Regions from separate parts of the Pseudomonas sp. GW821-FHT02B10 genome, predicted to be linked through region 2. Evidence: predicted binding sites of a transcription regulator. Region 2 holds the regulator's gene; each other region holds the start of a gene.
What was found. The regulator sigma-54, encoded in region 2, starts transcription at its own class of promoters, with help from an activator protein. The targets are predictions, from matches to a motif close to ANTGGCATNNANNTTGCTNT.
Positions count from the first base shown of each region.

Region 1: a site for sigma-54 is predicted at 1,933-1,952, ahead of AC07VU_RS15630 (CmpA/NrtA family ABC transporter substrate-binding protein). Genes of this name have one in related genera too.
Region 3: a site for sigma-54 is predicted at 1,079-1,098, ahead of nirB (nitrite reductase large subunit NirB). Genes of this name have one in related genera too.

Region 1 covers NZ_JBWKVU010000006.1:136,386-139,659, forward strand. Annotated here, with positions in the region: gene AC07VU_RS15625 (ANTAR domain-containing response regulator) at 1-576, opposite strand; gene AC07VU_RS15630 (CmpA/NrtA family ABC transporter substrate-binding protein) at 592-1,803, opposite strand; gene AC07VU_RS15635 (quinone-dependent dihydroorotate dehydrogenase) at 2,044-3,063, shown strand; gene rmf (ribosome modulation factor) at 3,200-3,274, opposite strand, start outside.
Region 2 covers NZ_JBWKVU010000001.1:201,911-205,184, reverse strand. Annotated here, with positions in the region: gene lptA (lipopolysaccharide transport periplasmic protein LptA) at 1-70, shown strand, start outside; gene lptB (LPS export ABC transporter ATP-binding protein) at 70-795, shown strand; gene AC07VU_RS00880 (RNA polymerase factor sigma-54) at 978-2,471, shown strand; gene hpf (ribosome hibernation-promoting factor, HPF/YfiA family) at 2,551-2,856, shown strand; gene ptsN (PTS IIA-like nitrogen regulatory protein PtsN) at 2,869-3,274, shown strand, end outside.
Region 3 covers NZ_JBWKVU010000017.1:49,602-52,875, forward strand. Annotated here, with positions in the region: gene AC07VU_RS27670 (IucA/IucC family C-terminal-domain containing protein) at 1-129, shown strand, start outside; gene AC07VU_RS27675 (RraA family protein) at 126-740, shown strand; gene nirB (nitrite reductase large subunit NirB) at 1,134-3,274, shown strand, end outside.

The DNA.
Region 1 (3,274 bases), on a different contig from region 2:
TCAGCCCAGCAACTCGCTCATGGCGATGATCTGCTCGGCCACCTGGATCAGCTTCTGCTGGCGGCTCATGGCCTGGCGGCGCATCAGGGTGTAGGCCTGTTCTTCGTTGCAGTCTTTCATCTTCATCAACAGGCCCTTGGCCAGCTCGATGCGCTTGCGCTCGGCCAACTGCTGGTCGCGGGCCTGCAGCTGCGCACGCAAGGCCTGGTCGCTCTCGAAGCGGGCCATGGCCACGTCGAGAATGGGCTGCAGGCGCTGGGCCTGGATGCCTTCGACTATGTAGGCACTGACCCCGGACTTGATGGCGTGGCGCATCACGTCGGGGTCGTGCTCGTCGGTGAACATCACGATCGGCCGTGGCTGGTCGCGGCTGACCAGCACCACTTGCTCCATCACATCGCGGCTCGGTGATTCGGTATCGATCAAGATCACGTCCGGACGCACCGTTTCGACGCGCGTCGGCAGGTCGATGGTCAGGCCCGACTCGTCGATCACCTCGAAACCGGCTTCCATCAGGGCCGCCTTGAGCCGACCGACCTTCTTGGCGGTGTCGTTGATCAGCAGGATACGCAACATGGTCTCGGGCTCCTGTCAGCGGCTGGCGAGAAGAGGCGAGCTGTCGCTCATGGCGTGCAGTTGGAAGCTGCGGGCATAGGCGGCCGGGTCCGAACCGTCCCACAGCTTGCCGTCGATCAACTGGCTGCTGCGCATGTCCTGGCCCCAGGACGCGACGCCGACGGCGGTGGCGGCTTCACGATAGAGCTCGAGTTGCTGCACCTGGCGCGCGATGCCCAGGTAATCCGGGTCTTCGCGCAGCAGGCCCCAGCGGCGGAACTGGGTCATGAACCACATGCCGTCGGACAGATACGGCAGGTTGACCGCGCCTTCATTATGAAAGCGTAGCGCGTGCGGGTCCTGCCAGCGGTGACCGAGGCCATCGGCATATTCGCCGAGCAGGCGCGGCTCGATGCAGTCCAGCGGCGCATCGAGGTACTCGCGGGCGCTCAGCAGTTGCGCGGTGCTCTGGCGGTTCTCGCGGCTCTGCTCGATGAAGCGACTGGCCGCGAGGATCGCCATGACCAGGGCCCGGGCGGTGTTCGGGTATTGCTCGACGAAGGCACGGGTGCAGCCGAGGACTTTTTCCGGGTGGTCGGGCCAGATCGCCTGGCTGGTGGCCAGGGTGAAGCCCAGGTTCTGGTTCACCGCGCTGGCGCTCCAGGGTTCGCCCACACAGAAACCGTCGATGCGCCCGGCCTGCAGGTGCGCGACCATTTGCGGCGGCGGCACCACCACGCTGTCGACGTCCTGCAACGGGTGGATGCCCTGGGCGGCCAGCCAGTAATACAGCCACATGGCGTGGGTGCCGGTGGGGAAGGTCTGGGCGAAGGTCAGCCTTGCCCGGCTTTGGTGCACGTGTCGGTGAAGCGCTTCAGGAGTGGTCACGTTCAGGGCTTGCAGCTCCCGCGAGAGGTTGATGCTCTGGCCGTTCTGGTTCAGGCCCATCAGCACCGCCATGTCGCTGGCGTTGACCCCGCCGATGCCCAGGTGCACGGCGTAGATCAGGCCGTACAGGCTGTGGGCGGCATCCAGCTCGCCGCTCACCAGCTTGTCCCGCAGGTTGGCCCAGGATGCCTGGCGCTTGAGGTTCAGGGTCAGGCCGTAAGGCTGGGCGAAGCCCTGGGTGGCGGCGACCACCACCGAGGCACAGTCGCTCAAGGCCATGAAGCCGAGGTTGATCGCGGTCTTTTCCGGGGCATCGCTGCCGTTGACCCAGGCCAGCGGGCTGACGGGGAGTTCGTTCATGGGGTGGCGCCCTCAATAAAAAGCTTCCATAAAAAAACGTCGCACCCGCGCCAGGCAGAGCCAGCGGGGTAACGACGCCTTTGTCTTTCGACCCACGCCGCCATTGGCCTGGGTGCTGATGCAGGTTGTGGTGCAAGGCATATGCCATTCACCGCTGATTTCGCCGCGTGCCTCGCCTGCGGCCCCCATGCCCGGCTATAATCGCCGCCTCATTTCGCCGCCACCGAGTCAAGCCCGCCCATGTATACCCTGGCCCGCCAGCTGTTGTTCAAACTCTCCCCGGAAACCTCCCACGATCTGTCCCTGGACCTGATCGGCGCGGGCGGGCGTTTGGGCCTCAATGGCTTGCTGTGCAAGGCGCCGGCGCAGATGCCGGTGAAGGTCATGGGCCTGGACTTCCCGAACCCGGTCGGCCTCGCGGCCGGCCTGGACAAGAATGGCGCGGCCATCGACGGCTTCGCCCAATTGGGTTTCGGTTTCGTCGAAATTGGCACCATCACTCCGCGTCCGCAGCCGGGCAATCCCAAGCCGCGGATCTTCCGCCTGCCGGAAGCCGAGGCGATCATCAACCGCATGGGCTTCAACAACCTGGGCGTCGATCACCTGCTGGCCCGGGTGGCGGCGGCCAAGTACAAGGGCGTGCTGGGGATCAACATCGGCAAGAACTTCGACACCCCGGTCGAGCGTGCGGTGGATGATTACCTGATTTGCCTGGACAAGGTGTATGCCCACGCCAGCTACGTGACGGTCAACGTCAGTTCGCCCAACACCCCGGGCCTGCGCAGCCTGCAGTTCGGCGAGTCGCTCAAGCAGTTGCTTGGCGCCCTCAGCCAGCGTCAGCAGGAACTGGCAGTGCAGTACGGCAAGCGGGTTCCGCTGGCGATCAAGATCGCCCCGGACATGACCGACGAAGAAACCGCCGAAGTGGCGCAAGCCCTGATCGAGACTGGGATGGACGCGGTCATTGCCACCAATACCACCCTGAGCCGTGTAGGTGTCGAAGGCATGGAGCATGGCGACGAGGCGGGCGGCCTGTCCGGCGCGCCGGTGCGCGACAAGAGCACCCACACCGTGAAGGTGCTGGCGGGCGAGCTGGCCGGGCGTTTGCCGATCATTGCGGTGGGCGGTATCACCGAAGGCAAGCATGCGGCGGAAAAGATCGCTGCCGGCGCCAGCCTGGTGCAGTTGTATTCGGGCTTCATCTACAAGGGCCCGGCGCTGATTCGCGAGTCGGTGGACGCGATCGCCGCGTTGCGCTGAGGACCGCGGCTTTTTGCGCGGCCAATAAAAAGGGCTCCTGAAAGGAGCCCCTGGGCCGCAGCCCGCCGTCCGGATGGGACGTGCGTGGTTAAGTCGTTGCGTATTCAGATTTTGGTGTCGGAATGTGTGCCCTGTTTTAGCCGACGGCGTGAAGTTCGTTGAGTCTGTGGATTCCCGCAGTGCCGGTCATACCGTCCCAGTTGTCGCCGCG
Region 2 (3,274 bases):
CGAGTCGCGCCCACGGATCGACATGGTCATCCAGCCGAAAAAGAAAACTGACGAGCAAAAGGCCCAGTAATGGCAACTCTGAAAGCTCAGCACCTGGCCAAGAGCTACAAGAGCCGCCAGGTCGTGCGTGACGTCAGCCTGTCCATCGACAGCGGCCAGATCGTCGGCCTGCTCGGCCCCAACGGCGCCGGCAAGACCACCTGCTTCTACATGATCGTCGGCCTGGTCCAGGCCGATCAGGGTCGCATCCTGATCGACGACCTAGATGTCAGCCACCAGCCAATGCACGGCCGCGCCCGCGCCGGGATCGGCTACTTGCCGCAGGAAGCCTCGATCTTCCGCAAGCTTTCGGTGGCCGACAACATCATGGCCATCCTCGAGACCCGCAAGGAGCTCGACAAGGCCGGCCGTCGCCAGGAGCTGGAAAGCCTGCTGCAGGAGTTCCACATCAACCACATTCGCGACAACCTGGGCATGAGCCTTTCCGGCGGCGAACGTCGCCGCGTGGAAATCGCTCGCGCCCTGGCCACCGCCCCCAAGTTCATCCTGCTCGACGAACCTTTCGCCGGCGTGGACCCGATCTCGGTAGGCGACATCAAGCAGATCATTCATCACCTGAAGGCCAAGGGTATCGGCGTGCTCATCACCGACCACAACGTCCGTGAAACCCTGGATATCTGCGAAACCGCCTACATCGTCAACGACGGTCAACTGATCGCCGAAGGCGACGCCGAAACCATCCTCGCCAACGAGCTGGTCAAGGAAGTTTACCTGGGCCATGAGTTCCGCCTGTAAGCCCTGAGGTGTTTGGCTGGTCGCCAGAGCGCCCGCCCCAATAAAACCCTGCTGTTTTTATTGTTACAGCGCTCTAGGCAAACACTTCAGTTTCAGGCATATAATTTGCTTATGTTTGGCGCTCACGCGCCCTGTAGTGGATGGCGCATGTGCGCCGGCGAATAAGGTGTTAAGCCCCTGCCATGAAACCATCGCTAGTCCTCAGAATGGGCCAGCAGCTGACGATGACACCGCAGCTGCAACAGGCCATCCGCCTGCTCCAATTGTCGACCCTGGACCTGCAACAGGAAATCCAGGAGGCCCTGGAGTCCAACCCGATGCTCGAGCGCCAGGAAGAAGGCGACGACTTCGATAACACCGATCCGCTGGCCGACAACGCCGAGCAGAAACCCAATACCGATATCCAGGAACCCTCCTACCAGGAAACCGCCCCGACGGTGGACAACCTCGAGGACGGCGAATGGAACGAACGCATTCCCAACGACCTGCCGGTCGACACCGCCTGGGAAGACGTCTACCAGACCAGCGCCAGCAGCCTGCCCAGCAACGATGACGACGAGTGGGATTTCACCACCCGCACCTCGGCCGGCGAAAGCCTGCAGAGCCATCTGCTCTGGCAGTTGAACCTGGCGCCCATGTCCGACACCGATCGCCTGATCGCCGTGACCCTGATCGACTGCATCAACAATCAGGGCTATCTGGACGAAACCCTCGAGGAAATCCTCGAAGCCTTCGATCCGGAACTGGACATCGAACTCGACGAAATCGAGGCCGTCCTGCACCGTATCCAGCAATTCGAGCCCGCCGGCATCGGCGCCCGCAACCTGGGCGAATGCCTGCTGCTGCAACTGCGCCAGCTGCCTGCCAAGACCCCTTGGCTGACTGAAGCCAAGCGCCTGGTCAGCGACTTCATCGACCTGCTCGGCAGCCGCGACTACAGCCAGCTGATGCGCCGCATGAAGCTCAAGGAAGACGAACTGCGCCAAGTCATCGAACTGGTACAGAGCCTCAACCCACGGCCGGGCTCGCAAATCGAATCCACCGAAGCCGAATACGTGGTCCCCGACGTCATAGTGCGCAAGGACAACGAACGCTGGCTGGTGGAGTTGAACCAGGAGTCCGTGCCGCGCCTGCGCGTCAACCCACAGTACGCCGGCTTCGTGCGGCGCGCCGACACCAGCGCCGACAACACCTTCATGCGCAACCAGCTGCAGGAAGCCCGCTGGTTCATCAAGAGCCTGCAGAGCCGTAACGAAACCCTGATGAAAGTCGCCACCCAGATCGTCGAGCATCAGCGCGGCTTCCTCGAGTACGGCGATGAGGCGATGAAACCGTTGGTCCTGCATGACATCGCCGAAGCAGTCGGCATGCACGAGTCGACGATTTCACGGGTGACCACGCAAAAATTCATGCATACCCCACGGGGCATTTATGAACTGAAATACTTTTTCTCCAGCCACGTAAGTACCTCCGAAGGCGGTGAATGCTCGTCCACGGCGATCCGCGCGATCATCAAAAAACTGGTCGCCGCGGAAAATCAGAAAAAGCCGTTGAGTGACAGCAAGATCGCTGGTTTACTGGAGGCACAAGGCATTCAGGTAGCCCGTCGTACCGTCGCCAAGTACCGTGAATCCCTGGGGATCGCGCCTTCCAGCGAACGGAAGCGGTTGATGTAGCCGCCGGGCTCGCCACAGCGTTCCAGTGGCAGGTCAATCGACCTGCCGCTTTATGCACTGGCAACGAAGGAGAAGCTGTATGCAAGTCAACATCAGTGGACACCAACTGGAAGTGACCGAACCTCTGCGCGCTTACATCGGCGAAAAACTCGACCGACTTGAGCGGCACTTTGACAAGATTACCAATGTGCAGGTAACGCTGGCCGTCGAAAAACTGAAGCAGAAAATCGAGGCCACGCTGCACATCCATGGTGGGGAAGTCGTCGCCAATGCAGAACATGACGACATGTATGCCGCAATCGACTTGCTCACGGACAAGCTTGACCGCCAACTGAAAAAGCATAAGGAAAAGCAACTCCACCTTCTCCAAGGCACGGGTCGCTAACACTCCCCTCCCATGATCCGACTTGAAAGCATCCTGACCCCCGGCCGTTCCCTGGTGAACGTGCCGGGCGGCAGTAAAAAACGTGCCCTCGAACAAATTGCCAACCTGATCAGCCGCGAAGTGCCTGATCTGGAGATGCAAGATGTCTTCGAAAGCCTGATTGCCCGTGAAAAACTGGGCTCTACCGGTTTTGGCAACGGCATCGCCATTCCACACTGCCGCCTCAAAGGCTGTGAGTCGCCCATCAGTGCCCTGATGCACCTGGACGCTCCCATCGATTTCGACGCCATCGACGGCGCACCGGTCGACCTGCTGTTCGTACTGCTGGTCCCGGAAGCCGCTACCGATGCGCACCTGGAACTGCTCCGGCAGATTGCCAGCATGCTGGACCGCAAAGAGGTGCGCGACAAACTGCGCA
Region 3 (3,274 bases), on a different contig from region 2:
CCGCCGACGCAATTGGAGGAGGGCAAGAGCATCCGCTTTCGCCGCACCTGCTGCTTTTATTACGAGGCCACCGAACCGGCCGAATACTGCTCCACCTGTCCGCTGTTGCGCCCGAGGAAATGCCGATGATCGCTCCCCGCCAACACCACGCCAGCGCCGCCTTGCTTGAGCATTACCACGGTATCGCGCCCTCGACCCTCGGCCATTTTGGCGACGAGGGTTACCTGCGCGGCATCCGTCCGCTGTTCGACGGCCTGCGCATGCTCGGCAATGTGGTGACGGCCAAGGTCTTCGCCCCGGATGGCGCCATCCTGCGCGACGCGCTGCTGCTCAGCGAACCGGGGGATGTGCTGGTGATCCAGTGCGTGGGCGATCAGGAGTGCGCCTGCTGGGGCGAACTGCGCACCCTGGCCGGGTTGATCAAGGGCCTTTCCGGGGTGGTGGTGGAGGGCGCGGTCACCGATGTCGCCGCCTTGCGCGAGCATCGCCTGCCGCTGTTCAGCCGTGGCGTCAGCGCCTACACCACCCGCGGCATCGGCGAGCGGGGGGAGGTCAACCTGCCTATCGAAGTGGCCGGGGTGCGGGTCAACCCGGGGGATATCGCCATCGGCGACGACGACGGCGTGTTCATCCTCGACGGGCAACGGGCCGAGGCGCTGTTGCCAGAGCTGCTGGCCAAGGAAGAGCAGGACCGCGAGCGGCGCGCGGCGTTCTTGCAGCGCCTGGCCGCCACCCGCTGACGCGTCGGCGAACCGGCCGGGTTTGCACTTTTATAAGGCTCGCGGCTCCGGCCTTGCACCAGGCTAAGGCGATTCCTGGCCCAGGGCAGGCTATCCGGGAGCCTTGCAGAATGACCGCGCAACCCCACCAGCACGGCCTTTCAAGGCGTGCGGCGCAGCCTGGCACAAAGGCTGCAAGACAGCCGCTAACGCCCCACCGCGCATGTCGCGGGCGGGCCGCCCCCTCGGTCAACGCGGATCGATCGGCCAACCGGCCATGGGCACTCGGTGAGTCAGGCACAGCAGCCCGATCGCACACCGCAAATAACAGGCAAAGGCGCCTGGAACCGTAAGGTTTCAGGCGCTTTTTTTTTGCTTTAAAAAACCGTGATTGGCTTGGGTCGGGTGCTATTTATGAATGCCATTGTTGCCCCTTTGAACACACACAAAACCCTGATCGTGATCGGCAACGGCATGGTCGGACATCATTGCGTCGAACAGTTGGTGGCGCGCGGCGCCCTCGAGCAGTACCGCCTGCACGTCTTCAGCGAAGAACCGATGCGCGCCTACGACCGGGTGCACCTGTCCGAGTATTTCAGCGGTCGCGACGCCGAATCCCTGGCCCTGGGCGATGCCGCGCTGTACCAGGCCCCGGGCTTGACCCTGCACCTGGGGGTGGCGGTGCTGCGCATTGACCGCGAGCACCGCCAGGTCATCACCGCCGCCGGCCCGGTGCATTACGACAAGCTGGTGCTGGCCACCGGGTCCTATCCCTTCGTGCCGCCGATCGACGGCGCCGCAGGCGACTCGCGCCTGGTCTATCGCACCCTGCAAGACCTCGACGCCATCCGCGCCGCGGCCGCCAATGCCCGGCGCGGCGTGGTGGTGGGCGGCGGGCTGCTCGGCCTGGAGGCGGCCAACGCCTTGAAGAGCCTGGGCCTGGAAGCCCATGTGGTGGAGTTCGCGCCACGGCTGATGCCGGTGCAGCTGGACGAGCAGGGCGGTCGCGCGTTGAAGGCGCGGATCGAAGCCCTGGGCGTCGGCGTGCACCTGGGCAAGGGCACCCAGTCGATCAGCGCCGGCGAGCAGTACCGCTACCGGATGAACTTCGCCGGCGACGACTTCCTCGAAACCGACCTGATCGTGTTCTCCGCCGGGATTCGCGCCCAGGATGCCCTGGCCCGCGACTGCGCCCTGGAGATCGGCCCGCGCGGCGGCGTGGTGGTGGACAACCAGTGCCTGAGTGGCGACCCGCACATCTACGCGATCGGCGAGTGCGCCAGCTGGAACGGCAGCCTCTTCGGCCTGGTGGCCCCGGGTTACCAGATGGCCCGCAGCGTCGCCGCGCAGCTGTGCGGCGAGCCGGGCGAGCCCTTCATGGGCGCGGACATGTCGACCAAGCTCAAGCTGCTGGGGGTGGATGTCGGCTCCATCGGCGACGCCCAGGGCCTGACTCCGGGCGCGCGCAGCTACCAGTTCATCGACGAGGCCACCGCCAGCTACCGGCGCCTGGTGGTGGATGCCAGCGGCAAGCAGGTACTCGGCGCCGTGCTGGTGGGCGACAACAGTTACTATGACACCTTGCTGCAATACATGCAGAACGGCATTGCCTTGCCCGCCGAACCGGCCGGCCTGATCCTGCCGTCCAGCGCCGGCGCGCCGACCCTCGGCCCGGGCGCCTTGCCCGAATCGGCCACGGTCTGCTCCTGCCACAACGTGACCAAGGGGGCGATCTGCTCGGCCATCGACGGTGGCTGTTCCGAGCTCGGCCAGCTCAAGACCCGGACCAAGGCCTGCACCGGTTGCGGCGGCTGCGCCGGCCTGCTCAAGCAGGTGTTCGAGCATGAGCTGATTGCCCGCGGCGTCAGCGTCGACAAGAGCCTGTGCGAACACTTCGCCTATACCCGCCAGGAGCTGTACGCGCTGGTGCGGGTCGAGGGCATCCTCAGTTTCGACGAGATGCTCGCCAAGCACGGCCGTGGCCACGTCGGCTGCGATATCTGCAAGCCAGCGGTGGGCTCGATCCTCGCCTCGTGCTGGAACCAGCCGATTATGGACCGCTCCCTGGTGCCGCTGCAGGACACCAACGACACCTTCATGGCCAACATGCAGAAGAACGGCACCTACTCGGTGGTGCCGCGCATCGCCGGTGGCGAGATCACTGCCGACAAGCTGATCGTGATCGGCCAGGTGGCGAAGAAATACGAGCTCTACACCAAGATCACCGGCGGCCAGCGCATCGACCTGTTCGGCGCCCAGCTGCACCAGCTGCCGGATATCTGGGCCGAGCTGATCGCCGCCGGTTTCGAGACCGGGCATGCCTATGGCAAGTCGACCCGCACCGTGAAGTCCTGCGTGGGCAGTACCTGGTGTCGCTACGGCGTGCAGGACAGCGTGCGCATGGCCCTGGAGATCGAGGACCGCTACAAGGGCCTGCGCTCGCCGCACAAGCTGAAGTTCGCGGTGTCCGGCTGCACCCGCGAATGCGCCGAGGCGCAGAGCAAGGACGTCGGCGTGATCGCCACCGAGAACGGCTGGAACCTGTATGTCTGCGG